DNA from 4 places in the Clostridium moutaii genome. Region 1 is predicted to be linked to each of the others. Evidence: riboswitches for the same ligand, from Rfam matches in the RefSeq annotation. Region 1 holds a riboswitch; each other region holds the start of a gene.

Region 1 (6,114 bases):
GGGAGATGGCAAACAATCTGCTCCTGCTTCTTCCATAAGTACAGGTACTTCTGCAAGTACTTCTCAAAGCGGAATTGTAAATATTTCAAATAGCAGTTCAGCCTTGAATATAAGAAATGGCGCAGGCACTTCCTTTGGAATACTTGGAAGTTTAAGAAAGGGACAATCAGTCCAAATAGTGGGCACTGTAGGAAGTTGGTATAAAATTAAATTTAACTCTTCTTATGGATACGTAAATTCTACATACATAAGTTCAGGCGGAAGCAGCAGCACCAATACTTCTAGTGAACAGCCTGCCACTAATTCATCAGGTCAAGTTTCTGGAGGCACAACATCTTCAAAAACGGGTTACGTTAAATTAAGCAATAGTTCTTCTGCCTTGAATTTAAGAACATCACCCCAAGGTTCTATAGTTGGCTCTCTTTTAAATGGGACTTCCGTAAATATCCTAGAAACCAGTGGCAACTGGTATAAAGTAAATGCAAATGGTAAAACCGGATATGTATATTCCAATTATATAAGTACTTCTAAATCTGTATCTGAAAGTACAGCTGGCACTGTGAATACCAAAGTTGGGACTGTAACTTTAAGCAACAAATCTTCAAAATTAAATTTAAGAGACAATCCATGGACAGGTCGTGTTCTTGCAACTCTCTCTTATGGAAGTAAAGTTACAATTTTAAGTACTGACGGCCGCTGGTATAAAGTTCAGGTAGGATCTATAATTGGCTATGTTCATTCAGACTATGTAAAAGTATAGGTAATGTTTATGGGAACTCATTCTTTTAAAAAGATGAGTTCCCTCTAAAATAAACCGATTTGAATTTTCTGCTTAAATAAAAAAGAATCTTATATTTTTTTTAAGATTCCTTTTCTGAATAAATTTATCAATCATTTACACTATTTCGTTTTAAATTTTTGGATTCATCAATTCTTTTACCATTTTCATCAAATGTATTTTTCAAATGCTTTTCCGTAGTAAATACTGTAAATATTAAAACAGGTATACAGCCTATTAATGGAACTAAATAACCTTTACCCTGAAGAAAATAATAACCTATATTACCTAGAATAATTAAAATAATTCCTGCTAATATATATTCATTAGTGGAATACCTATTTCCTTCATTCCAAGTATCCTGATTTTTCATGGAGATATTAGTTCTATACCCATACCAAGAGTTAATTTTTTTAGGTTTCACTATTTTAGGTATAATTCCAAAAGCCAGAGTTACCATACCAAATACCAATGAATTTATCATATACTCAGCTCCCTTAAACAACTTAATTTACACCTATTTTAATAATAAAGCAATTTTCAATAAAAAGCTAGTTTATTTTTTGTTTATCTTTATCTTAATATTGGATGTCAATTTATCCAGCAGCTGGTCTTTGTCTTTTCCATCATCAGGAAAAGTCACATAACTGTATTCAATATGATATTCACTATATTTTTCATCTATTGCTTTTATTTTATTATATATTTCATTGATCTTATTGATAATAAAAAGTACCTTTTTCCTTTGACACTGGGGAATTACACCTACAAAAGTAGAAAATCCATACTTTTCAAATAAATCTGGTGTTTTGAAAATAGGTCTTAATTTTTCATAAAGAGAATCCATTAAGATAAGATAGTTGTCCTTTACATCTATTTTTTCATCCATTTCTGTAGCATATTTTTTTATCAAACTCACCATTATAACCGAAAGTTTCGTATTTTCAGCTTTAGCTTTGATAATTTGTTTTGTAATATATTGTTGAAAATTCAAATATATTATTTCACCTTGTTCACCTTTATCCTTACTGGACTTTATAAGATTATTTATTCTTTCAAGCAGCACTTTATTATCAAAAGGTTTTAATATGTATTCTGAAGTTCCCTCTTTTATACATTTTATAAATGCACTTCTGGTATTCATCTTTGTAAGTATCATTATGGGAATATTTAAATTTCTGGCCTTTATTTTTCTAAGCACTTCAAAGCCGTCCTCGTTACTAAGTCCCACTTCCAATATTATTAAACTTATTTCCTTTTTTTTATCATATAACTTGTTAAAAAAATCAAAAGAAGTTCCTGACTCATATACTTCAATTCCTATTTTTTCCAGTGTATCTTTTACCCTATATCTTATATAAGCCATATCGTCCAATATTATAACTTTACACATAATTATCATCCTATTTTATTAATAATATTTTAATTGCATTTCACCTATTCATTAAATTAAATCTTTCATATCATATTCTTTATTTATCGTTCAATTTAAAGCTTACTTTATAAAAATAATTGACCTATATAAAAATTGACAAGATCTATCACCCAATTATGACATTCCTCCATCTATAGTTATTACCTGTCCCGTTATATATGATGATGATTCTCCTGCCAGGAAGCACACTGCCTTTGCTATATCAACACCGCTTCCAAATCTTCCTGTAGGTATTTCCTCCAATAGACTTTCTTTATCTTCAATTTTTAAACAAGAATTCATTTGGGTATCTATTACCCCTGGCGCAACTGCATTTACTCTAATATTAGATGGTGCCATTTCTTTTCCAAGAGATTTAGTAAAAAGATTTATTGCTCCTTTAGTGGCAGAATAAATTGTTTCACAAGAAGCACCCACATTTCCCCACATAGATGAAATATTTATTATAGAACCACTTTTCCTTGGAATCATGTATTTTAATGCACAATGGGTACAGTTGAGCATTCCCTTCAAATTAACATCTATTATAGAATTCCATTCATCCTGCTGCATATCTACAAAAAGTCCTATATGACAAACTCCCGCATTATTTACCAGTACATCTATTTTACCCATCTTATCTATAGTATTTTTTATTATCCTTTCAGCATCACTGTATAAACTCACATCTCCCTGTAAAACCACTCCCAAAGATCCTGCTTGCTTAACCATCTCCAGAGTCTTATATGCTCCCTTTTCATCTTGCTTAAAATTTATTACTACACAGGCGCCGCACTTTGCCATATTTACAGCAGTACTCCTCCCTATTCCCCTTGATGCTCCAGTGATTACAGCTACCTTTCCTCCTAAATCTTCCATCTTAAAACTCCTACCTTCTAAAGAAAATTTGATTTTAACTGTTGTTTCAATTAATATTATACATTAAATTTACATATTAAATTTAAATTATAATTAATTTGCATATTTTGTACATTTGTGCTATTATAATAGATAATAATTATTAATTAGTATTTTTTGTTTGGAGGGATATATATGAAATTAAAATTTCAAGGAAAACCTGTAAAGGTTTCTGGCAATACTCTTAAAATAGGTGATACAGTACCTGACTTTGCTGTTATAAATAACGCAATGGATACCATTTCTTTAAAAGATACAAAGGGAGTTAGAATATTTTTAACAGTACCTTCTATAGATACACCTGTTTGTGATTTAGAAACCAGAACTTTCAATGAGAAAACATCGGAAATTCCCGGTGTGACTGTATATACAATATCCATGGATTTGCCTTTTGCTCAAAACCGATGGTGTGCTGCTAACGGAATAAAAAATGTAATTACAGCATCAGACTTTAAGGACAGATTATTTGGTAAAAACTTTGGCACATATATGGATGATTTGGGTCTTTTAGCTAGAGCTGCTTTTGTAGCGGACAGCACAAATAAAATTATTTATGTAGAATACGTTCCCGAAGTTACAAATCAACCGAATTTTGATGCCATACTAGCTGCTGCTAAAAAGGCAAAATAACATAATAAAACAGAAAGGTTGCTGAGCCCTTAAATAAGCTGAGTAACTTTTTTATTTTTTGCTGCAAAACTGTATTTGAATTAATCCATAAAACATGTTATAATCACCTTAACAATTTAATAGGCTGGATGAAGTTAACGGAATATGTTTATTTTATAGTTTATAAACCGTTGTCGGACAAGCCTCTGGAGAGACTCTTAAGGAGCGCCGAAGGGGAAAGCTAATTATAGCGAAACTCTCAGGTAAAAGGGACAGGGGACTTTATGTTTAATATAGTAGAGCTTAGTATTTACTATTTTAAAGTCTTGTTTACCAGAGATTAATTTTATTTTAATCTCTTTTTATTTTCTCCCATAAATGGTTATCTTCCAGTGAAAGCTTTCAACTAAATATTAAGGAGATGGATAGAACAATGAACGCATTTATAACAGTACTTGGAAAAGATAAGGTAGGTATTATTTACAAAATAACTTCCGTATTATTTAAAAATAATATAAATATTTTGGATATTAACCAAACTCTAATAGAAAATTATTTTACCATGATAATGCTTGTAGACTTAAGTAAAATGAAAACAGATTTTACAAGTATAAAAAATGCTCTTGAAAACAAAGCTAAAGAAATAGGTGTTGTAGTTAAAATTCAAAGGGAAGACATATTTACTTCTATGCAAGAAATTTAGACTGGGGTGTGAATGAAATGATAAATACTAAAAATATAATGGAAACAATAAATATGATAGACAAAGAAAACCTGGATATAAGGACTATTACCATGGGTATATCCCTTATGGACTGTATTGATAGTGACGGAGATAAAGCACGGATAAAAATCTATGATAAAATAACCAGGTATGCTGAAAATTTAGTTAAAACTGCAGAACAAATTGAAACAGAATATGGTATACCGATAATACACAAAAGAGTATCCGTATCCCCTATTTCCCTTGTAGCTCAAGCAACTTCAGATACAGACTATGTAGGATTTGCAAAAATCTTGGATAAAACCACCGAAACTCTCGGTATAGATTTCATTGGAGGTTTTTCAGCACTTGTACATAAAGGTTATTCCAAAGGTGATAAAATACTTATAGAATCTATACCGGAAGCACTGGCATCCACCAAAAAAGTATGCTCTTCAGTAAATGTGGCAACTACAAAAGCAGGAATAAACATGAATGCAGTAAAGGATATGGGAAAGATAGTAAAAAGAACTGCTTATCTCACTAGAAAAGATGACAGCATAGGATGTGCCAAACTTGTAATATTTTCAAATGCTGTTGAGGATAATCCCTTTATGGCAGGAGCATTTCACGGCATTGGAGAGGCCGATGCAATAATAAATGTAGGTGTTAGCGGTCCCGGTGTTGTAAAATCCGCATTGGAAGAGGTAAAGAGTGGAAGTTTTAATGCAGTAGCTGAAACTATAAAAAAGACTGCCTTTAAGATAACTAGAATGGGTCAATTGGTGGCCGGTGAAGCCTCTAGAAGATTAAATGTCCCCTTTGGTATAGTTGATCTATCTCTGGCCCCAACACCTGCTGTAGGAGATAGTGTTGCAAGAATTCTTGAAGAAATGGGACTGGAGAGCTGTGGATGTCCAGGTACAACAGCAGCTCTCGCCCTTTTAAACGATGCCGTTAAAAAAGGTGGTATAATGGCTGCCTCCCAAGTTGGAGGGCTTAGTGGTGCCTTTATACCTGTAAGTGAAGATGAAGGGATGATAAGCGCAGTAAATGCAGGTTCCCTTAATTTAGAAAAATTAGAAGCTATGACCTGTGTATGTTCTGTAGGACTTGACATGATAGGAATACCAGGTGACACACCTGAATCCACCATATCTGCCATAATTGCAGATGAAGCCGCCATTGGAATGATAAACAGTAAAACAACTGCTGTAAGATTAATTCCCGTTTACAATAAATCTGTAGGGGAAGAGGCCAATTTCGGAGGTCTTCTTGGCAGAGCCCCCATAATGCCTGTAAGTAAATTCTCCAGTGAAATTTTCATAAATAGGGGTGGAAGGATTCCCGCTCCAATTCACAGTTTTAAAAATTGATATTATTTTGCCTCAAACATATTTAGAATTATGAAAATATGACGATAAAATATTTAATTGCTATATATTTCTAAATTAATAATATATGAGGTGAGACAATATGTTATGGGAAAAAAGATCCCTACCAATTGATGAATTAAAACCTGGAATGATGTCCTCAGATGATATAGTTTTTGAGGATAAAATGTTATTAGCTAAAAATATTGTTATCACAGAATCCACTATAAATAATTTAAGACAAAACTATATTGTTGATAAGGTGAATGTTTATGTAAAAGGTGATTCTGATAGTCCTTTAATGTTACAATCAAATGCA
Region 2 (6,114 bases), on a different contig from region 1:
CTGTTATAATCCAGATAATATCTATTATCCTTCTTGGAAACTATAGGAACAGGTAAAAATTGTGAGAGTTCTCTCTTGACTCCTATAGGTCCGCTTCCCGGTCCTCCGCCCCCATGAGGTGTTGAAAATGTTTTGTGCAGATTTATATGACACACATCAAATCCCATATCTCCAGGCCTTGTCTTTCCCATATTGGCATTCATATTGGCACCATCATAATAGAGAAGTCCTCCTGCATCATGAACGAGTTTTGCTATTTCCAGGATGTTTTTTTCAAAAATCCCCAGGGTATTTGGGTTGGTCAGCATCAAGCCTGCTATTTCATCATTTAATGCATATTTTAAAGATTCAATATCAACTGTCCCGTCTTTACCAGATTTCACTTCCACCACTTCAAATCCTGCACAGGAGGCTGAAGCCGGATTGGTTCCATGGGCCGAATCAGGTATAATTATCTTTTTTCTTTTAAAATCCCCATTTTTTTCATGATAGGCTTTTATAATCATAAGCCCCGAGAGTTCACCATGAGCTCCTGCTGCCGGTTGCAGTGAAACAGCATCAAAACCAGTTATTTCAGCAAGTTTTCCACTCAATTCATACATGAGCCTTAAAGCTCCTTGAACTGTTTCCTCCGGCTGATAAGGATGAAGTTCGGAGAATCCGGTTAAATTGGCCATATCCTCATTTATTTTAGGATTATATTTCATGGTACAGGAACCAAGAGGATAAAATCCGCTATCTACACCAAAATTCTTATTTGAAATCAATGTAAAATGTCTTACCACATCAACTTCACTTACCTCTGGAAGTTCCGGCCCTTCCTTGTTTATAAATTCTTCTGGAAGTAATTTATGAATATCCTCCCCCAGTACATCACATTTTGGAAGGGAGTACCCTTTTCTTCCCTTTTTAGAAAGTTCAAAAATAAGTTTATCATATTCACTCATTACTTTATTCCCCCCAATATAGAAACTAATTTATCAATTTCATCCTTTGTTCTCTTTTCAGTAACACAGAGAAGCATGGAATTTTTATGGGAAGGATATTCTTTTTCCAGATCATAGCCTCCCAGTATTTTATTCTGCAGCAACGCCCTGTTCACCTCATCCACCGTATTTGTGGATTCAACTGCAAATTCATTAAAAAATGGTTTGTTGAACAGGGGCTTGTATTCTCCACTTTCCATAAGTTTTTTAAAAGCATAGTGGGCTTTTTGTGTATTTTGATAAGCAACTTCCCTAATTCCCTTTTTCCCAAGAGTAGTTAAATATACAAGGGCGGTTAGTGCATTAAGGGCCTCATTGGAGCAGATATTTGAAGTGGCTTTTTCTCTTCTTATATGCTGTTCCCTTGCTTGGAGAGTTAGTACATAACCTCTTTTACCTTCTGAATCTGTGGTTTCACCTACAATTCTTCCTGGAATTTTTCTAAGATATTTTTTAGTAGTGGTTAAAAATCCAAGATAGGGTCCACCGTAATTCATCTTGTTTCCAAGGGACTGGCCCTCTCCTACAGCTACATCTGCACCATATTCACCCGGACTTTTTAAAATCCCAAGAGATATAGGATTACAATAGACTATTAAAAGGGATTTATTTTCATGAGTATATTTTTCAATATATTGCAGTTCTTCTATTATTCCTAAAAAGTTTGGATTTTGCACTATAACTGCTGCTGTATCTTTATCAAGAGCTGCCTTAAGTTTATCTATATCTGTAGCTCCTTCTGCTTCATCTATTTCCATTAGATTCAAATTCTTAAATCTCAAATAAGTACTGAGAACTTTTCTAACTTCAGGATGAAGTGCTCTGGAAACAATTATTTTTTTACGTCTCGTCACATTGGCAGCCATCTGTGCCGCTTCAACACAGGCAGTTGCCCCATCATACATGGATGCATTGGAAACTTCCATACCGGTTAACTCTGCCATAACCGTCTGATACTCAAATATAGCCTGAAGAGTACCCTGGCTTATTTCAGCCTGATAAGGCGTATATGCAGTGTAAAATTCCGATCTTGATATTATATGTCCTATTACAGATGGTATATAGTGATCATAGGAACCTGCACCTAAAAAGCAGGTTAAATCATCACAATTTTTATTTAGGGATGCAATGCTTTTCATATATGAACTCACCTCAAGTTCAGACATTCCATCATTTATATCCAATTTTCTATTTAATCGTATATTCTCTGGTATATCAGAAAACAGATCATCTATACCATTTAGTCCTATTTTATTTAACATAATCTGTTTATCTTCATCTGTCAACGGTAAATATGGATACATATTATCACTTCCCTCCGCATAATTTTTCATAGTCCTCTGGGGTTAGAAGCTCTTTAACTTGCGAATCATCCGACATTTTAATGAAAATCATCCAATTTTTATAAGGATCTTCATTGATATATTCCGGATTATCCACAAGTTCCTCATTTATCCCTAATATTTTACCTGATACAGGTATATATAGATCTGAAGCTGCTTTTACAGATTCCACTGCTCCAAACACCTCCCCCTTTTCAAATTCAAAATCCACTTCAGGTAAATCCACAAATACAATATCTCCTAAAGAATCCTGGGCGAAATCAGTAATTCCCACATAAGCCTTATCTCCATCCACTTTTATCCACTCATGATCTTTGGTATACAGTACACTTTCTAAAACTTTCATTTTCCAAACCCCCCGTATAATTAATTATTTTTTATAATTTTTTTTATAAAATTTCTTGTCTACCACTTCCGCTTTTAAAAGTTTACCTCTCACTTTTACAAAGATCTCAGTTCCAAGTCCAGAATATTTAAAATCCACAAGGGCAAGTCCTATATTCTTTTTAAGTGATGGGGAACGATACCCTGTAGTCACTTCACCTATTTTTTTATCTTCTGCAAAAACTTCATATCCATGCCTTGGAATGCCTCTTTCCTTCATTTTAAGTCCAATTATTTTTCTCTTAAGCCCTTCCTTTTTCTGTTTTAAAAGAGCATCCTTGCCTATAAAACTTTTTTTATCAAGTTTCACAAAAAATCCAATTCCAGCTTCAAGAGGGGTGATGGATTCTGAAAGTTCATTTCCATAAAGGAGTAGATTTACTTCAAACCTCAAAGTATCCCTTGCACCAAGCCCTACTGGTTTTATACCCTCTTCCCTTCCGGTTTCAAGTATTTTATCCCACAAATACTCTGCATTTTCAGTGCCAGTGTAAATTTCAAATCCATCTTCCCCTGTATATCCAGTTCTTGATACCATGCATTCTTTCTCTGAAACAAGTACATTTCTTTTACAAAAGAAAAATTTGATTTCCCTTAAATCTGTATTTGTAAGCTTTTGAAGTATTTTTTGAGCTTTTGGACCCTGAATGGCAAGCTGTATAATAGAAGAAGATATATTTTTGATATCAACATCAAAACTCCCCTTGTTACTCAACATCCAGTCAATATCTTTCTCAATATTTGCGGCATTTATCACCAGGAAAAAATGTTCACTATTGAATCTGTAAACTATAATGTCATCCACAATGCCTCCATTTGGATAACACATAGGAGTGTACAGTATTTGATTTTCTTCAAGCACAGATACATCATTTGTAATTAAATTCTGGACAAATTGCAGTGCATCTTTTCCCATTATGTCCACTTCACCCATATGTGAAACGTCAAATAATCCGGCCTTTTCTCGGACTGCTTCATGCTCAGGTATTATACCTTCAAATTGTACCGGCATAGACCATCCTGCAAAGTTTATCATTTTTGCTCCATATTTTTCATAGGAATCAAACAGTGCAGTTCTTTTTAATTTTTCCATGACAAAACCTCCTATTATATTTTTATATAACACAAAAAAGGACATGAAGACTAATTAGTCCACATATCCCTGTTTATTTACCTGAGAGTTTCGATATCAAATACCTTTCACCTTCGGTACTGTTAAAAAACAGATTTTCCAGAGTTCTGTCCTACAGCGCTATTTTTACCTGAAAGTTTTTGAGTGTACACTGTGACTGTACATCATTGCTCCTTCGGTTAACAAATATTATCTCACGCTGTGTTCATCCAATTTTTAACTTTTATTACATTAATAATACACCTTGCTCCATATAATTTCAATAAAAACAATACATATTATTTATTGATTTTTATAAAATTATCTCTTATCTTTAACCACAAATCTACAGCATTTATCACCTGCTGTCTTACAGAGTGGTCTTTCAAATTCTATATTGAATTTGTCATATAATATCTTATCTATCTCACAATATAATGCTCCAATATCTTCTCCATTTAGCTGTTTCCACATATCATGCATAGGACAGTAAGTTATATCGCCCGGATTGTGAGGATCACTTTCCCAGGAAATACTAGGCATATCTTTTACCTTGGCATAAGTTTCTGCATTTATCTTAAGTCCTCTCTCCACAGCTTCTTCTTTCATATTTTCCGCTCTCAATTCTCCAAACTTAGTTACAGCTTCTCTTATTGCCTCTTTTCCTTTATCCTCACCTAGTTTATCAATCATCTCTTTGGCCATAAAATAAAATATTCCAGCCATAAGTTTAGCCATTCTTCCCACAGGCTCATCTTTGCTTCTTATATTAATCATATTATTTTCACCTCTTAAAAATATTTATTTGGATTTCTCTGCAACTTCTTCCATTTTTGTCTTTCCAGCTTCCACGGCATTCATAACAGTTCCTCTAAATTTGCCCTGTTCCAGAGTTCTGACTCCAGCAATAGTGGAGCCACCTGGAGAACATACATTGTCTTTAAGTCTCCCAGGATGCTCTCCAGTTTCCAAAACCATTTTAGCTGAACCCATAACTGTCTGGGCTGCTAAAGTTTGTGCTATATTTCTAGGTATGCCCAATTCCACACCGCCATCTGCCATAGCTTCAATAAGCATATATATGTACGCAGGTCCACATCCACTTATAGCCATTACGGAATCAATTAAATTTTCAGGTACATGAAAAGTCAATCCAAGGGCTCCAAAAATTTTAAGAGTCAATTCTGTATGTTCTTCAGATGCAGTTTTTCCCCCTGCAACTCCAGATGCCCCAGCATTAACAAGCATAGGAGTATTTGGTATAACTCTAACCACTGGAACCTTATCCATTAAATACTTCTCAATAAACGAAGTATTTATACCCCCGACAATGGAGATTACAAACTGTTTCTCTCTATCCCAATCCAAATCCTTTAAACTCCCTAAAACTTCTTTTAACACCTGAGGTTTTATACTAAAAACCACAATATCACAGTTATCAACAAGGTACTTATATCCTTTTTTACCATCACTTGCAATATTACAGACTTTCAAATTATCCTTCAAATATTCAAGTCTGGAACTTGAAGCATCCACAGCATAAATTTCATCTGATGCAAAAAGTCCTGAATGGAGCAATCCTCTAATGATAGCCTCACCCATCTGTCCAGCGCCAATAAATCCAATTTTTTTACCTAATGTCACAATTTTGCCCTCCCTAATATTCAATTTATATTATCAACACAAACTCATCTAATTTAAAAACATATTACAAGACAAGCCTGCGAATTTCTTTTATTTCTTCTAAATTATCCATTATCCAGCCTTCTGTCATATTTGAAAACTCAATCCAAAATCTAGTTTTGGCACTGGAATTTACACAATCTCTCCAGCTAGGGACCCACTTGCATAAATGATCTTTTAAAAACTTTTCCATTGCTGACAAAGCCTTTACTATGTTCTGCAAATCATCATCCATTTTAACATCACAAAGTCTTGCCATAAAAAACAGTTCAAAAGCCAAATGGTCTGCTGGCTCCTTGGGGCTCACCCCTAGTCCAAATTCACCATAAAATTTTCTTACGGAAAGTTGCGATTTTCCAAAAATAAGCCTATCCTTACTCTCATATACAGATTCCCACATAGGTGCTAAAATATGTCCCGGTCCAATAAACAATCTCTGATAATCCTCTAATAATTCTTCCTTGTATTTAGGATTCAAATGATTCCCATTTATTTCACCTAATATTATCGCAGCTTTACGGCAGACAGTCAAATTATTTTCCCATTTAAAAAGTTTTTCCAGTAAATCAGTACCTCTTAAAATTTTCAATCCTCTACTCAAGCTGCC
Region 3 (6,114 bases), on a different contig from region 1:
ATAGTAGCAGGATAGGTATTTCTATTGGAGAATATTATGACCTCGCCAAATATATCGCTTTCTTTTAAACTACTTATAGTAATAGCTTTACCAGAGGAAAATATTTTTTGTACCTCCACAGTTCCGCTTATGACTATTCCTATTTTTGAACAATCTGATTCCTCGATAGCTATAACTTCTCCCTTTAAATAGCGCATTGAGGTATAATTTATTTCTTTGAGAAAATTTTTGATATTATCTTTTGAAAAATGTTTCATTAATATGCAATTACTCAATATATCAGTAATATTTTCCATGTTCTTCTCCAATCTATTTAATATTAAATTATAATTATAATGGTAACATAAGATACGGATTATATAATTTTATTTTATTATAATAGAGACATGAAAACAAGGGAGGAATTTAAATGAAAAGAAAGATTGTTAATATAGATAAGAAAAAATGTAATGGATGTGGTTTGTGTGTAAATGCCTGCCACGAGAATGCCATAGAATTGGTAAATGGAAAAGCTCAGCTTATAAGTGATGAATACTGTGATGGACTTGGAGATTGCCTTCCTGAGTGTCCTACAGGTGCAATAAATATAATTGAAAGGGAAAGCAAAGATTATGATGAGAAATTAGTTATGGAAAGAAAAAGAGAAAAAGACAAACATAATTTTAAAATTTCTATGCCCTGCGGGTGCCCTGGAACAACAGCTAGAAGTATAGATAGGACATCAAGGCCAAAAGTAAAGGTAAATAGGAAGGTTAATGCTAATGCTGAAGAAAATGTCGGTGTTATATCAGAACTTAGGCAGTGGCCAGTTCAATTGAAGCTTATAAATCCTAAGGCAACTTATTTAAAAAATGCAAATCTTCTGGTAGCAGCTGATTGTACGGCTTATGCCTATGCAAATTTCCATGAAGATTTTATTAAAGATCATATTGTGGTAATAGGTTGTCCAAAGCTGGATGATGTAAGCTACTATGAAGAAAAACTTATAGAGATTATAAAAAATAACAATTTGAAAAGTTTAACTGTAGTGAGAATGGAAGTGCCATGCTGTGGTGGAATTGTAAATGCAGTGAAAAATTCTATGCTGAAATCTCAAACTATAGTTCCTTATAGGGAAGTTATAATATCCACTGAAGGAGAGATTATAAGTGAGTAGTTATGTTAAGATACATTATGAGTATATCGTTAATATTATAGATGATATAAAAAAATGGAATATGTAATCTTATTGAAATATATAGAAAAGTATTCAGATGTAATATATAATTAAAATAAATAGGAAATAAATTTTAATTATAAGCTGGATGAATTTTTCGGGAGATTAAGTAGAAATTTAAACAATTAGTTAAATTAAATTTTGTATATTGTTTGCTTTTCTTATTATAAAGAAAAGTTTCATAGAAAAATTTCTTTGAAGAACTACTTAACTATAGAATATCATTCTATAGTATCCTTAAATGGATAGCCGAAGGAGTAAGTATTATTTCTCTTAAATAATATGAATCTCTCAGGTCAAAGGACCGAAAAAGGACAAAACTCTGGAAAGCTTTTAGCACCGACGGAGTAAATCTCTCAGGTAAAAGGGACAGGGTAAAAGAGAATTCTTTTACCCTGTCCTTAATTTTATGTGGATTTAACTGAAAATTTTGAAAAGGAGAAAGAATATGATAGAACCGATAATAGTGGTTACTAATAATCCCATGTGTAAAGAAGAGTTGACAGATAAATATAAAATAGACTTTATAGAGGGTACTGTTATGGATGTATTGGAAAGAGTTAGGAATTATATACATGGCAATCATATATTATTAACCCATCCACTTATGAGCAGCATAAAACCTAATGAAACTCCATATAGAACTATCATAATAACTGAAAAAACTGAAGATGCTATAGATATTAATTCTTTGAATTATATAGAAAGGGGGATTCATACTACTGAAAAATTTTTTCGAGATTATGGTATTCCACACTGGAGTCAAAAAATATTAGATGATTTTTCTTTAATAGATTATGATCTTGTAAAATATAAACTTTAGCAGATGTATAATATAGATAAGAAGAATCTTATTGTTATAAAAGTAAAGAGCATACACTTGAATAGAAAAAATTGTTTGTATTTTAACAATACGAGGAGGTATAAAATGGAGCATATATATGATTGCATAATAATTGGTGGAGGCCCAGCAGGGTTATCTTCAGGTCTTTATGCAGCAAGATCTAAAATGGACACTTTGTTGATAGAAAGGACAAAATATGGGGGACAGATAACTACAACAGATGAACTTGAGAATTACCCAGGTTCCATTGAAAATTGTACAGGAACAAATTTAAGTGAGAGAATGAAAAATCAGGCAGCAGACTTTGGTGTAAAATTTGCTAAAGATGAGATAGTAGATGTAGATATGGATGGGGTAATTAAGGTTTTAAAGAGCAAAAAAGATATTTATAGGGCTAGAACAATAATAATTGCCACAGGTGCAAATCCAAGGCTTTCAGGTTTTAAAAATGAAAGAGAATTGAGAGGCAGGGGAATTTCATATTGTGCAACTTGTGATGCGGATTTTTTTACAGACTTAGATGTAGCAGTAATAGGTGGGGGAGATTCAGCTATTACAGAGGCTATCTATCTTACAAAATTTGCGGAGAGTGTTACGGTTATACACAGAAGGGATGCATTAAGAGCAACAAAATCCTTGCAGGATAAGGCTTTCCATAATTCTAAAATAAAATTCATATGGAATTCTACTGTGGAAGAAGCTGTAGGAAAAGAGATATTGGAACAATTGGTTATAAAAAATAAAATTACAGGTGAAATTCGTAAATTAAAAGTAGATGGATGCTTTGTATTTGTAGGATATGATCCCATATCACAATTATTTAAGGGAAAAGTAACTATGGATGAAAAAGGTTATATTTTGACAGATGAGGATATGAGAACTGATATTTCAGGTGTATTTGCAGCAGGAGATATAAGAAAAAAATCTTTAAGACAGGTTATAACTGCAGCAGCAGACGGTGCCATTGCAGCAACTACTGCAGAAGGTTATATAGAAAAAAATAAAATTTGAAATAGGAGGAAATTACAATGATTGAATTAACAAAACAAAATTTTAATGAAGAGGTGTTAGATTATACTGATAAACCAGTATTTGTAGATTACTGGGGGGATAAATGTGAAATATGCAAACAGCTTATGCCTGAAGTGCACAAATTAGAAGATAAATATGGAGACAAAGTTAAGTTTTCAAGCCTCAATATAAGTAAAGCTAGGAGGCTGGCAATAGGTCAAAAGGTCTTGGGGTTACCTACTATGGTACTTTATAATAAGGGAGAAAGGATCAATGCTATTACTGCTGATAAAATAACATCTTTAGATGATGTGGAAGAATTTATTAAATCCTATTATACTACATTGTAAGAATTAAGAATTTAATATTTTAAATTCTTAATTTAATAAATTTGGAGGTGAATATATTGCAACTAGAAATTGGAAAAATTCATATTAAGGATATTCAATTTGGAAATGAAACAAAGGTTGCAGATGAGGTTCTCTATGTAAACAAAAATGAATTGATAGAAAAAATCAGTGGCGATGAGAGAATTGGACAAATGGAAGTGGATATCGCCAGGCCAGGTGATGAAACTAGGATCATACCTGTAAAAGATGTAATTGAGCCCAGAGTTAAGGTTGAGGGAAAAGGAGGTATATTTCCGGGATTCATAAGTAAGGTTGATACCGTTGGAGAGGGTAAAACACATGTGTTAAATGGAGCTGCTGTAGTTACTACGGGAAGTATTGTTGGATTTCAAGAGGGCATCATAGATATGAGTGGTGAGGGAGCAAAATATACTCCTTTTTCAAAAACAAATAATTTAGTTATAATTTGTGAACCAAAACAGGGAATAAAACAGCACGAACATGAAGAGGCCATCAGAATGGTTGGCTTTAAAGCGGCTGCTTATCTTGGTGAAGCTGCAAGGAATGTAGAACCAGATGAAGTAAAGGTTTATGAAACATTGCCTTTATTAGAGCAAGTAAAAAAATATAGTAATCTGCCTAAGGTGGTTTATGTATATATGCTTCAAAGTCAGGGATTAATGCATGATACCTATGTCTATGGAGTTGATGCAAAAAAAATTATACCAACCTTTTTATATCCTACAGAAATATTTGATGGTGCAATAGTCAGCGGAAATTGTGTATCTGCCTGCGACAAGAATCCAACTTACGTGCATTTGAATAATCCGGTTATCGAAGATTTGTATGATAGACATGGAAAAGACATCAATTTCTTAGGTTGTGTAATTACAAATGAAAACGTATACCTGGCAGACAAAGAAAGATCCTCTGATTTTACAGCTAAACTGGTGAAATACCTTGGAGCTGATGCAGTTATTATATCAGAAGAAGGATTTGGAAATCCAGATGCCGATCTTGTAATGAATTGTAATAAGATATCGGATATGGGTATAAAAACTGTGCTTATAACTGATGAATATGCAGGCCGAGATGGTGCATCTCAATCCCTGGCAGATTCTACAGCTAAAGGAGATGCAGTTGTTACAGCAGGAAATGCAAATGAGATAATTGAGCTTCCTAAAATGAAAAAAATAATAGGACACCCTGAAGCTGCTAATATAATTGCAGGTGGCCATGTGAAAAGTCTAAGGCCAGATGGTACTATAGAAGCTGAACTCCAGGTGGTAACTGGAGCTACTAGCGAAGTTGGATTTACCAAATTGACTTCCAAAGGATATTAGTTCAATTAAATTAGTGCAGACAAAATGTCCCTAAATAATAAAAATATAAAACGTTCAAATCTTATTATAAAATAAATAAAAGAAAATGATAAGCAGTATTTTAAAATGAAATAGCAATTTAGTGACAGATAAAATATGATTATGTAAATATAAATAGAATGTTGGCAATATTGTAATATATTTTTGAAAGGAATGATAAAAAATGTTAAAAGGGAAAAAGGTCATTGCCATAGGAGATAGAGATGGTATACCTGGTCAAGCTATTGAAGCATGTGTAAAATCAACTGGAGCAGAAGTTATATTTGCTTCTACAGAATGTTTTGTTTGAACTGCTGCGGGAGCTATGGATCTGGAGATCCAACAGAGAGTAAAAGATTTAACACAAAAATATGGTGCAGAAAATATAGTCGTAATTTTAGGTGGAGCGGAGGCAGAAGCTTCAGGACTTTCAGCAGAGACAGTAAGTGCTGGAGATCCAACTTTTGCAGGGCCACTTGCAGGAATTAAATTGGGATTAGCTGTTTATCATATTGTGGAGCCGGAAATAAAAGAAGAATGTGATGCTGCAACTTATGATGAGCAATGTGGGATGATGGAACTGGTTCTTGATGTAGATGAGATAATCAGTGAAGTTAAACAAATCAGGGATGAGTATTCAAAATACTAAAAGCTTTATAGAAAATTTTGCAAAACTTTGAAAGGAGTATAAATTATATGATTAGAGTTGTGCATTATATAAACCAATTTTATGCTGGTATAGGAGGAGAGGATAAGGCAAATATAAAGCCGGAGGTAAGAGAAGGTTTTATAGGTCCTGGTATGGGGTTAAATGGTTTATTTAAGAAGGAAGGAGTTGAAATAGTTGCTACAGTCATTTGTGGAGATTCCTATTTCAATGAAAATATAGAAGATGCAAAAAAAGAAATAATAGGTATGATTGAAAAATATAATCCAGATTTGTTTATAGCAGGGCCTGCTTTTAATGCAGGCAGATATGGCATGGCATGTGGTTCGGTATCAAAAGAAGTTCAGGATAAATTAAGGATCCCCGCTGTTACTGCCATGTATCCTGAAAATCCAGGAGCAGACTTATTTAAAAAGTATCTGTATATAATTGAAACTAAAAATAGTGCTGCAGGTATGAGAAAAGCTCTCCCTAAAATAGTATCATTGTCCTTAAGATTGGCTAGAGGTGAGCAAATAGGTTTTCCTGAAGAAGAAGGATACATTGAAAGGGGTATAAGAAAAAATTTTTTTGGTGAGAAACGTGGATCTAAAAGAGCGGTAGACATGCTTATCAATAAATTGAGAGGAGAAAGCTTTACCACAGAATTTAAAATGCCCGTGTTT
Region 4 (6,114 bases), on a different contig from region 1:
GATTTCCGTATTTAAACTGTAATTGATGATAACTCTGACTTTTACTTTGAGTTGGAGTTACTCTTATCTATTATAATTTTCTTATTAACTCCCATATACCCATCATAATCTTTTCCATTGTCATTATGTTTTGCCCTTGAAATAAATTCAGTATCCTTAATCTAGTAGGGACAAACTGATGCCCAGAAATACATTTTTTAGTTTGCGGAACTCATACAATGCAACCATAATCAGGTATAAAATCTATGAAGATTTTAGTAAGTAAAATAATATATAATTATTTTCTAAACCACTCCAAAGTATATTTTTTAAAAGTCCATACATTGGAAGACAAATTTGTTACCTTAGGTACAGCCAAAGCTATTCTAACATTGATTTCATCATTCAAATTTATTATCTTAATTTTATTTTGTCTTTATAAGGGGAAAAAGCTCAAAAGTATTATTCAATTCAGGATCATTAGTAAATGTAATAAAAGCAGCGTCAATTTTTAGATTCTTCCTAAGCTGAATTAAGGATTTTGTTTCAGCTTCTTTATTCTAAAAACCACTGACACCTTTGCGTTCAGCACTTTCTGATCCATCACCATAGCTTACAAGTACCTGAAGAAGAATTTCCCCAAGAGTCTGTATTGGATTAATTGTACATGCAATAAGGGAAACTGTAGATATAAGCGGTGTTGAAGATGGACTTGATGTAGTCTTTTTAGATATAATTATGAATAAATTCCTTAAATGAATTCAATTGCCTTATTTTTTCAAGCTCTTCATCTTCCAGAACATATTTTAAAAATTGGGGGTATAATTTTAAAGCCTGGATTATATCCTCACAGGCCTGGTTTTTCTCATTTATTAAGGCGTAAAAGCAGCTTCTGTTATAATACAGAAAATGGACTTCACTGCAGTTGTCAATTCCACGGGATAAAATTTTTATACCTCTTTCTGTATCTTTATATTTATAGATTACTGCTAAATTCAAGTAGCTGTATTCATAATTTTTGTTTTTTTCAATAGCCCTTTCATAGAATCCAGCAGCTTTTTTTACCATATTGAATTTACAGCAGATTACACCCATATTGAACAGGGCCAGATAATTATGAGGATTTATTTTAAGGGCCTTTGAAAATTTTTTATATGCAAGATCATTTTGATCTTTTTCTTCATAAATACTACCCAAGTTTAAGTTTGCCCAAAAATCCAGGGGACTTAAGCTTAACAGCCTTTTATAAGTGTATATTGCCAGATCTTTTTTACCGGATACGTCATAGGCATTTGCCAGAAAAAAGTAGGCTTTATGATAGCTGGGGTTTATATAAATGGCTTTTTTATATAATTTTATAGCTTTTGCATAATTTCCCTCATCATCATATATTGCAGCCAGGCCATAATAAGCCCTTTCTTCACAGTCATCTATGCTTAAAGCTTCTTTATAATATTCCTTGACTTTCTCTGATTTTCCCCAGAAGTCATATATTAATGCCAGGTTGATTATGGCATCTACATCTTTACCCTTTGAAAGTTCATAAACCTTATTGTATAGATTAAGTGATTTAATTAGGTTGTTTTGTTCAAAAGCTTCTTCTGCTTTTTCCAGATATCTGTTGATTTTCATATCATTTTTCATAAATACACCATTTCTTTTTTTATTTTTAGTGTCTATAGATTAAGTTATCATCAATAGAAGTTAATTTCAAGGTTTCTTTTGTGAAATTTCATTGTATACCTTTTCGAGGATCAGGAATTTGCTATTGGTACAATAATTTTGAAAGATAATATTTTTATTTCAATTAGAAATGAAAAAAATATTGCATTTTTAGTGAATATACATTAATATATAACGGTAAAAAAATAATTCAGATGAATCCTTGGAGAGACTCTTAAAAGAGCACCGAAGGAGAAAGTCCCAGGACGAAACTCTCAGGTAAAAGGACAGGAAAAAGGTAACATATCTTATAAAAGTAATACATAATCAATTACTTCATTTTAGATCTTATCTGTTCCCATTTGTATCTCCAATTGCAAAATATTTATATGGAGGGATAAAATGGATCAATCAACAAAGATGTCACAAAATCAAAATCTATCAAGAGGATTAAAAAATCGTCATGTTCAATTACTTGCAATAGGAGGTGCAATTGGTACTGGATTGTTTCTTGGATCAGGAAGATCCATTCACCTGGCAGGGCCGTCTATTTTATTTGCATATACCATAACAGGCATAATTTGTTTTTTAATTATGCGTGCCCTGGGGAATCATTGTTTTCCAAAGCAGCAAGTATCATAAACTTTGTTGTACTGACATCGGCAGCTTCTGCTTTTTATGGAAAGTACACTTGACATTTTGAATAGAACTGATATACTTGACATATGGAAAGCACACTTTCCATAAGAAGGAGCGAAATGTGAAAAACCGACTGGAAGAAATACGAAAGAAACATGGCTTAAGCCAGGAAGATTTGGCGGCAGCTCTTGAAGTGTCAAGACAGACAATTGGTTCCCTTGAAAACGGCAGATATAACCCGTCAATAATATTGGCCTTTAAAATAGCAAAATACTTTAATATGAATATTGAAGAAATTTTTATTTATGAGGAGGATGAAAAATGAAAAAAAGCACTTATTACATCATGACTGTAATTGGATTGCTGTTGATGGGCATAGGAGCATATTTTGTCAAAACAGTTGTTGATCCACGGGGAATGCTTAAGGCTCTGCCATATATCTGCATGGGATTGGGATGCGGCATTTTCGGACATGGTGCTGGAGGAATAATAAGCCTCAGGGCTTTAAAGGATTATCCTCATATTAAAAAGCAAATGGAAATTGACAGGCAGGATGAACGTAATATTGCTATTGGGAACAGAGCAAAGGCCAGGGGATATGATATGATGATATTTATTTTTGGTGCTTTAATGCTTGTTTTTGCTTTAATGGGTGTTGATTTTGCAGCTGTTCTTCTTTTAGCTTTTGCCTACCTGTTTGTCATAGGATATAGCCTTTACTATCGTTTTAAGTATGACAAGGAGATGTGAGAAAATGAAAACTTTTAACTATGTATTTATTGCAATAGTAGTTATACTGTTGATTAGTTCATCGGTGGGTATGTTTTTTGTAGGAGGATATACTCCGGAGACTATATCTGCAATTTTAATATCTGCATCGGTATATTTGGTCATAAGCGGGATATATAATAAATTTTTTGTTAGGAAAAGACATAAGGATGAACGAAATCTCAATATTGAAGACAAATCCAAAGCAAAAGCTTTTGATGTTATGGGAATAATATTTGGTATTCTTGTGATTATATATGGCTTTTTAAAGGCTGATTTACTTATAATTTCACTTGCATTTACGGCATATTTGATCATTTTTGGGGTCTATATGATGTACTTTTCCAAATATCATAAAGAAATGTAAGTAAGCCATATTTTATTTGGAAGGCAATAGTTATTTTAAAATTAAATTTATTAAAAGCAGTTTTCTAAAAATTATTAGTATAACTAACTTATAAGTTAATTAATAATGGTAAATTATTGTGAAGTAAAAAATATATATATGATTTGCAGTTAAATAGTAATTTATGATACAGTTTGGAACTATTTATTATTTATAAAATGTGGCAATTATTTTTTATAAAAAGCAAAGGAGAATTTCAAAATGGAGAAAACACGAGTTTTTAGAATGCCTTTTTCAAGTATTTATCCGCTCTATATACAAAAAGCAGAGAAAAAAGGAAGAACAAAAAAAGAAGTAAATGAAATAATTTTTTGGCTTACCGGTTATGATGAACATTCATTACAGCAACAAATAATTAATGAAGTGGATATGGAAACGTTCTTTAAACAAGCACCTCATATTGATCCGAATGCTTCACTCATTAAAGGAGTAATTTGTGGATATAGGGTGGAAGAAATAGAAGATGAATTAATGCGACAAATCCGATATTTAGATAAATTAATTGATGAGTTAGCTAAAGGTAAAACAATGCAGAAAATATTAAGAAAATAAATTAGATGGCATAATCTTTCAGAAGAAGTAAAAGCCCAGTTAAAAGAGTTCTATAATACTTTATAAAAGCAAAGTTATTGAGTGTTTAACTTTTAGCCTCTGATATAAAAGTCCTCATTGCAGCTGTTATCCACTTATTCTTGTGGTATAGTATTTGTGTCGCCATATTAAATCTGCATCCATCCAGATCAAACCCAACAAGCTGTCCGTTTTCAAGTTCTTTCTCTACAGTCATAACAGGAAGCAGGGTTATTCCAAGATTACTCATGGTAAAACTTTTAATTGCTTCAATACTTCCAACTTCCAAAGCTATGTTAGGTTTTAAACCTGATTTTTGAAACATTTTCTCAAAAATATTTCTATAGCTGCAGCCCTTTTCTGTTACAATTAAAGGCTCATCTTTAATATCTTCCATTGTAACTTGCCTTTTACCAGTAAGCCTGTTTACTGGAGAGGCTAAAAATGTCATGGATTCATTGTAGGACACACAGCATATTAAATCTGGATCAACAATTGGTTTATCCAAAATAAATGCCAAGTCAACTATATTGTTTTTAATCATACTTCTTAAATCTGAACAAACTCCAACTTTAATTATGACTTCTACTTCAGGATATTTCATATGATAATTTTTAAGCAATTCTGGAAGTCTCATAGTACACAAGGACTCCACAATTCCTATTCTTAAAGTTCCACGGGGAATATCTACGTCACTTACTGCTTCTTTAGCTTCCTCTGTAAGACTTATTATATTTTCTGCATATTTGAGAAACACTTCACCTTTTGAAGTAAGATGCATTTTTCTTCCGATTTTTTCAAACAGTTTTACACCAAGATCTTCTTCTAAAAGTTGAACTTGGGTTGTAATAGTAGACTGAGCATATCCTAATTCCTCTGCTGCCTTAGTATAACTTTTCAAATGGGCAATTTCAGAAAATGTTATCAGATTTCTAAACTCCATATTATGCCTCCAATTACTTCAATAAAATCGAATTGTATTTTCAAATAATTCAATTTTATTAATAGTTAATCTTATGATAATATAAATATATTAGAAATTCAATGAATTTTTTTAATTAAACTTTTGCAAAAGTATAGCTGGCTGCAATAAAATTAAAGAAAGAAGGTAAAACTTAGTGAAGGTTTGATTTTTATTATTACATTCTGTCACTAAATATAAAATATGAGTAAAAGTAAAAATATTGGAACAATAACACTTTCCGGCCTCATAGTAGGCCCGGTACTAGGATCAGGAATAATACTATTGCCGCCCATTGCCTACAAATTAGTTGGGAGATGGGCAATAGCTGCCTGGATTATCATAATGCTGCTTGGTATTATATTTGCCTATGTTTTTATATTTTTGAGCCTGGAAAGTCTCGGGAATGAAGGTGTTGCAATTGCAGTTGGAAATGCTTTTGGAAATTTTTTTCGGGAACTGACTTCAAATTTTCTCACAGTCGCAGTTTGTTTCGGCCCTACAGCAGTTTTGATTACAGCTGCAGTTTTTTTAAAAAACTTTAGCTTGTTTTCAAATATGAAAGTGGAAATGATCGCATTTGGGATGGAAATTATATGTGCTTTAGTTCTTATATATGGTATAAAATCTCTGGCAAAAATTACCCTAATATTAACAGGACTTACAGCTGCACTATTATTTTCCGGAAGTATGTATACACTGATTTTTGCTTCAAATATACAGATACCCCAACAAACATCCTTTTCCTTTTCTAAGTTTGGATATACCCTCTTACTTTTATTCTGGGCAATCATAGGATGGGAGATTATAGGCAACTATATTGAAGATATAAAAAATCCTAAAAAAACACTTATTAAAGCAATGACTGTAAGTTTAATAATCATTATCAGCTTATATATTATTGTTGCGCTTTCTATACAGAATGTATCTGCCAGTAATCACGATATACTGGCAATCATGACTCCGCTATTTGGTTCATTTTCTTTACCTGTAATCACTATTGCTGTATCAGGACTCTGTATGTGTACCTACCTTATGATAGTTGGAGGAGTTTCAAGAATGAGTGCACAGCGTGGAGCAAACAATAAGCTGCCTGCTTATCTGTCATATATAAACAGATATGGAAGCC

What was found. A riboswitch is a leader RNA that binds a small molecule or an ion and turns the genes downstream of it on or off. The one in region 1 is predicted to bind glycine.
Region 2: it holds a riboswitch for glycine, as region 1 does, so the genes downstream of both, gcvT (glycine cleavage system aminomethyltransferase GcvT) here and AB8U03_RS12655 (ACT domain-containing protein) in region 1, are expected to answer to the same signal.
Region 3: it holds a riboswitch for glycine, as region 1 does, so the genes downstream of both, AB8U03_RS10745 (GrdX family protein) here and AB8U03_RS12655 (ACT domain-containing protein) in region 1, are expected to answer to the same signal.
Region 4: it holds a riboswitch for glycine, as region 1 does, so the genes downstream of both, AB8U03_RS12085 (amino acid permease) here and AB8U03_RS12655 (ACT domain-containing protein) in region 1, are expected to answer to the same signal.

The regions. Positions count from the first base shown of each region.
Region 1 covers NZ_JBGEWD010000012.1:64,509-70,622, forward strand. The annotation lists gene AB8U03_RS12630 (SH3 domain-containing protein) at 1-760, shown strand, start outside; gene AB8U03_RS12635 (SdpI family protein) at 888-1,262, opposite strand; gene AB8U03_RS12640 (response regulator transcription factor) at 1,335-2,171, opposite strand; gene ymfI (elongation factor P 5-aminopentanone reductase) at 2,328-3,071, opposite strand; gene tpx (thiol peroxidase) at 3,246-3,740, shown strand; glycine riboswitch at 3,916-4,005, shown strand; gene AB8U03_RS12655 (ACT domain-containing protein) at 4,153-4,422, shown strand; gene AB8U03_RS12660 (PFL family protein) at 4,440-5,798, shown strand; gene AB8U03_RS12665 (HD-GYP domain-containing protein) at 5,899-6,114, shown strand, end outside.
Region 2 covers NZ_JBGEWD010000006.1:153,236-159,349, forward strand. The annotation lists gene gcvPB (aminomethyl-transferring glycine dehydrogenase subunit GcvPB) at 1-947, opposite strand, end outside; gene gcvPA (aminomethyl-transferring glycine dehydrogenase subunit GcvPA) at 947-2,290, opposite strand; gene gcvH (glycine cleavage system protein GcvH) at 2,295-2,675, opposite strand; gene gcvT (glycine cleavage system aminomethyltransferase GcvT) at 2,700-3,806, opposite strand; glycine riboswitch at 3,866-3,958, opposite strand; gene AB8U03_RS08255 (L-2-amino-thiazoline-4-carboxylic acid hydrolase) at 4,146-4,601, opposite strand; gene proC (pyrroline-5-carboxylate reductase) at 4,626-5,468, opposite strand; gene AB8U03_RS08265 (TorD/DmsD family molecular chaperone) at 5,533-6,114, opposite strand, start outside.
Region 3 covers NZ_JBGEWD010000009.1:100,744-106,857, reverse strand. The annotation lists gene AB8U03_RS10755 (Crp/Fnr family transcriptional regulator) at 1-296, opposite strand, end outside; gene AB8U03_RS10750 (ATP-binding protein) at 410-1,156, shown strand; glycine riboswitch at 1,433-1,533, shown strand; gene AB8U03_RS10745 (GrdX family protein) at 1,665-2,039, shown strand; gene trxB (thioredoxin-disulfide reductase) at 2,145-3,071, shown strand; gene trxA (thioredoxin TrxA) at 3,089-3,421, shown strand; gene AB8U03_RS10730 (glycine/sarcosine/betaine reductase component B subunit) at 3,478-4,764, shown strand; gene grdA (glycine/sarcosine/betaine reductase complex selenoprotein A) at 4,967-5,431, shown strand; gene grdB (glycine reductase complex selenoprotein B) at 5,479-6,114, shown strand, end outside.
Region 4 covers NZ_JBGEWD010000011.1:59,316-65,429, reverse strand. The annotation lists gene AB8U03_RS12095 (methyl-accepting chemotaxis protein) at 1-22, shown strand, start outside; gene AB8U03_RS12090 (tetratricopeptide repeat protein) at 706-1,623, opposite strand; glycine riboswitch at 1,855-1,942, shown strand; partial or broken gene AB8U03_RS12085 (amino acid permease) at 2,062-2,250, shown strand; gene AB8U03_RS12080 (helix-turn-helix transcriptional regulator) at 2,402-2,605, shown strand; gene AB8U03_RS12075 (DUF6442 family protein) at 2,602-3,030, shown strand; gene AB8U03_RS12070 (hypothetical protein) at 3,035-3,415, shown strand; gene AB8U03_RS12065 (DUF2200 domain-containing protein) at 3,656-4,006, shown strand; gene AB8U03_RS12060 (LysR family transcriptional regulator) at 4,092-4,967, opposite strand; gene AB8U03_RS12055 (APC family permease) at 5,190-6,114, shown strand, end outside.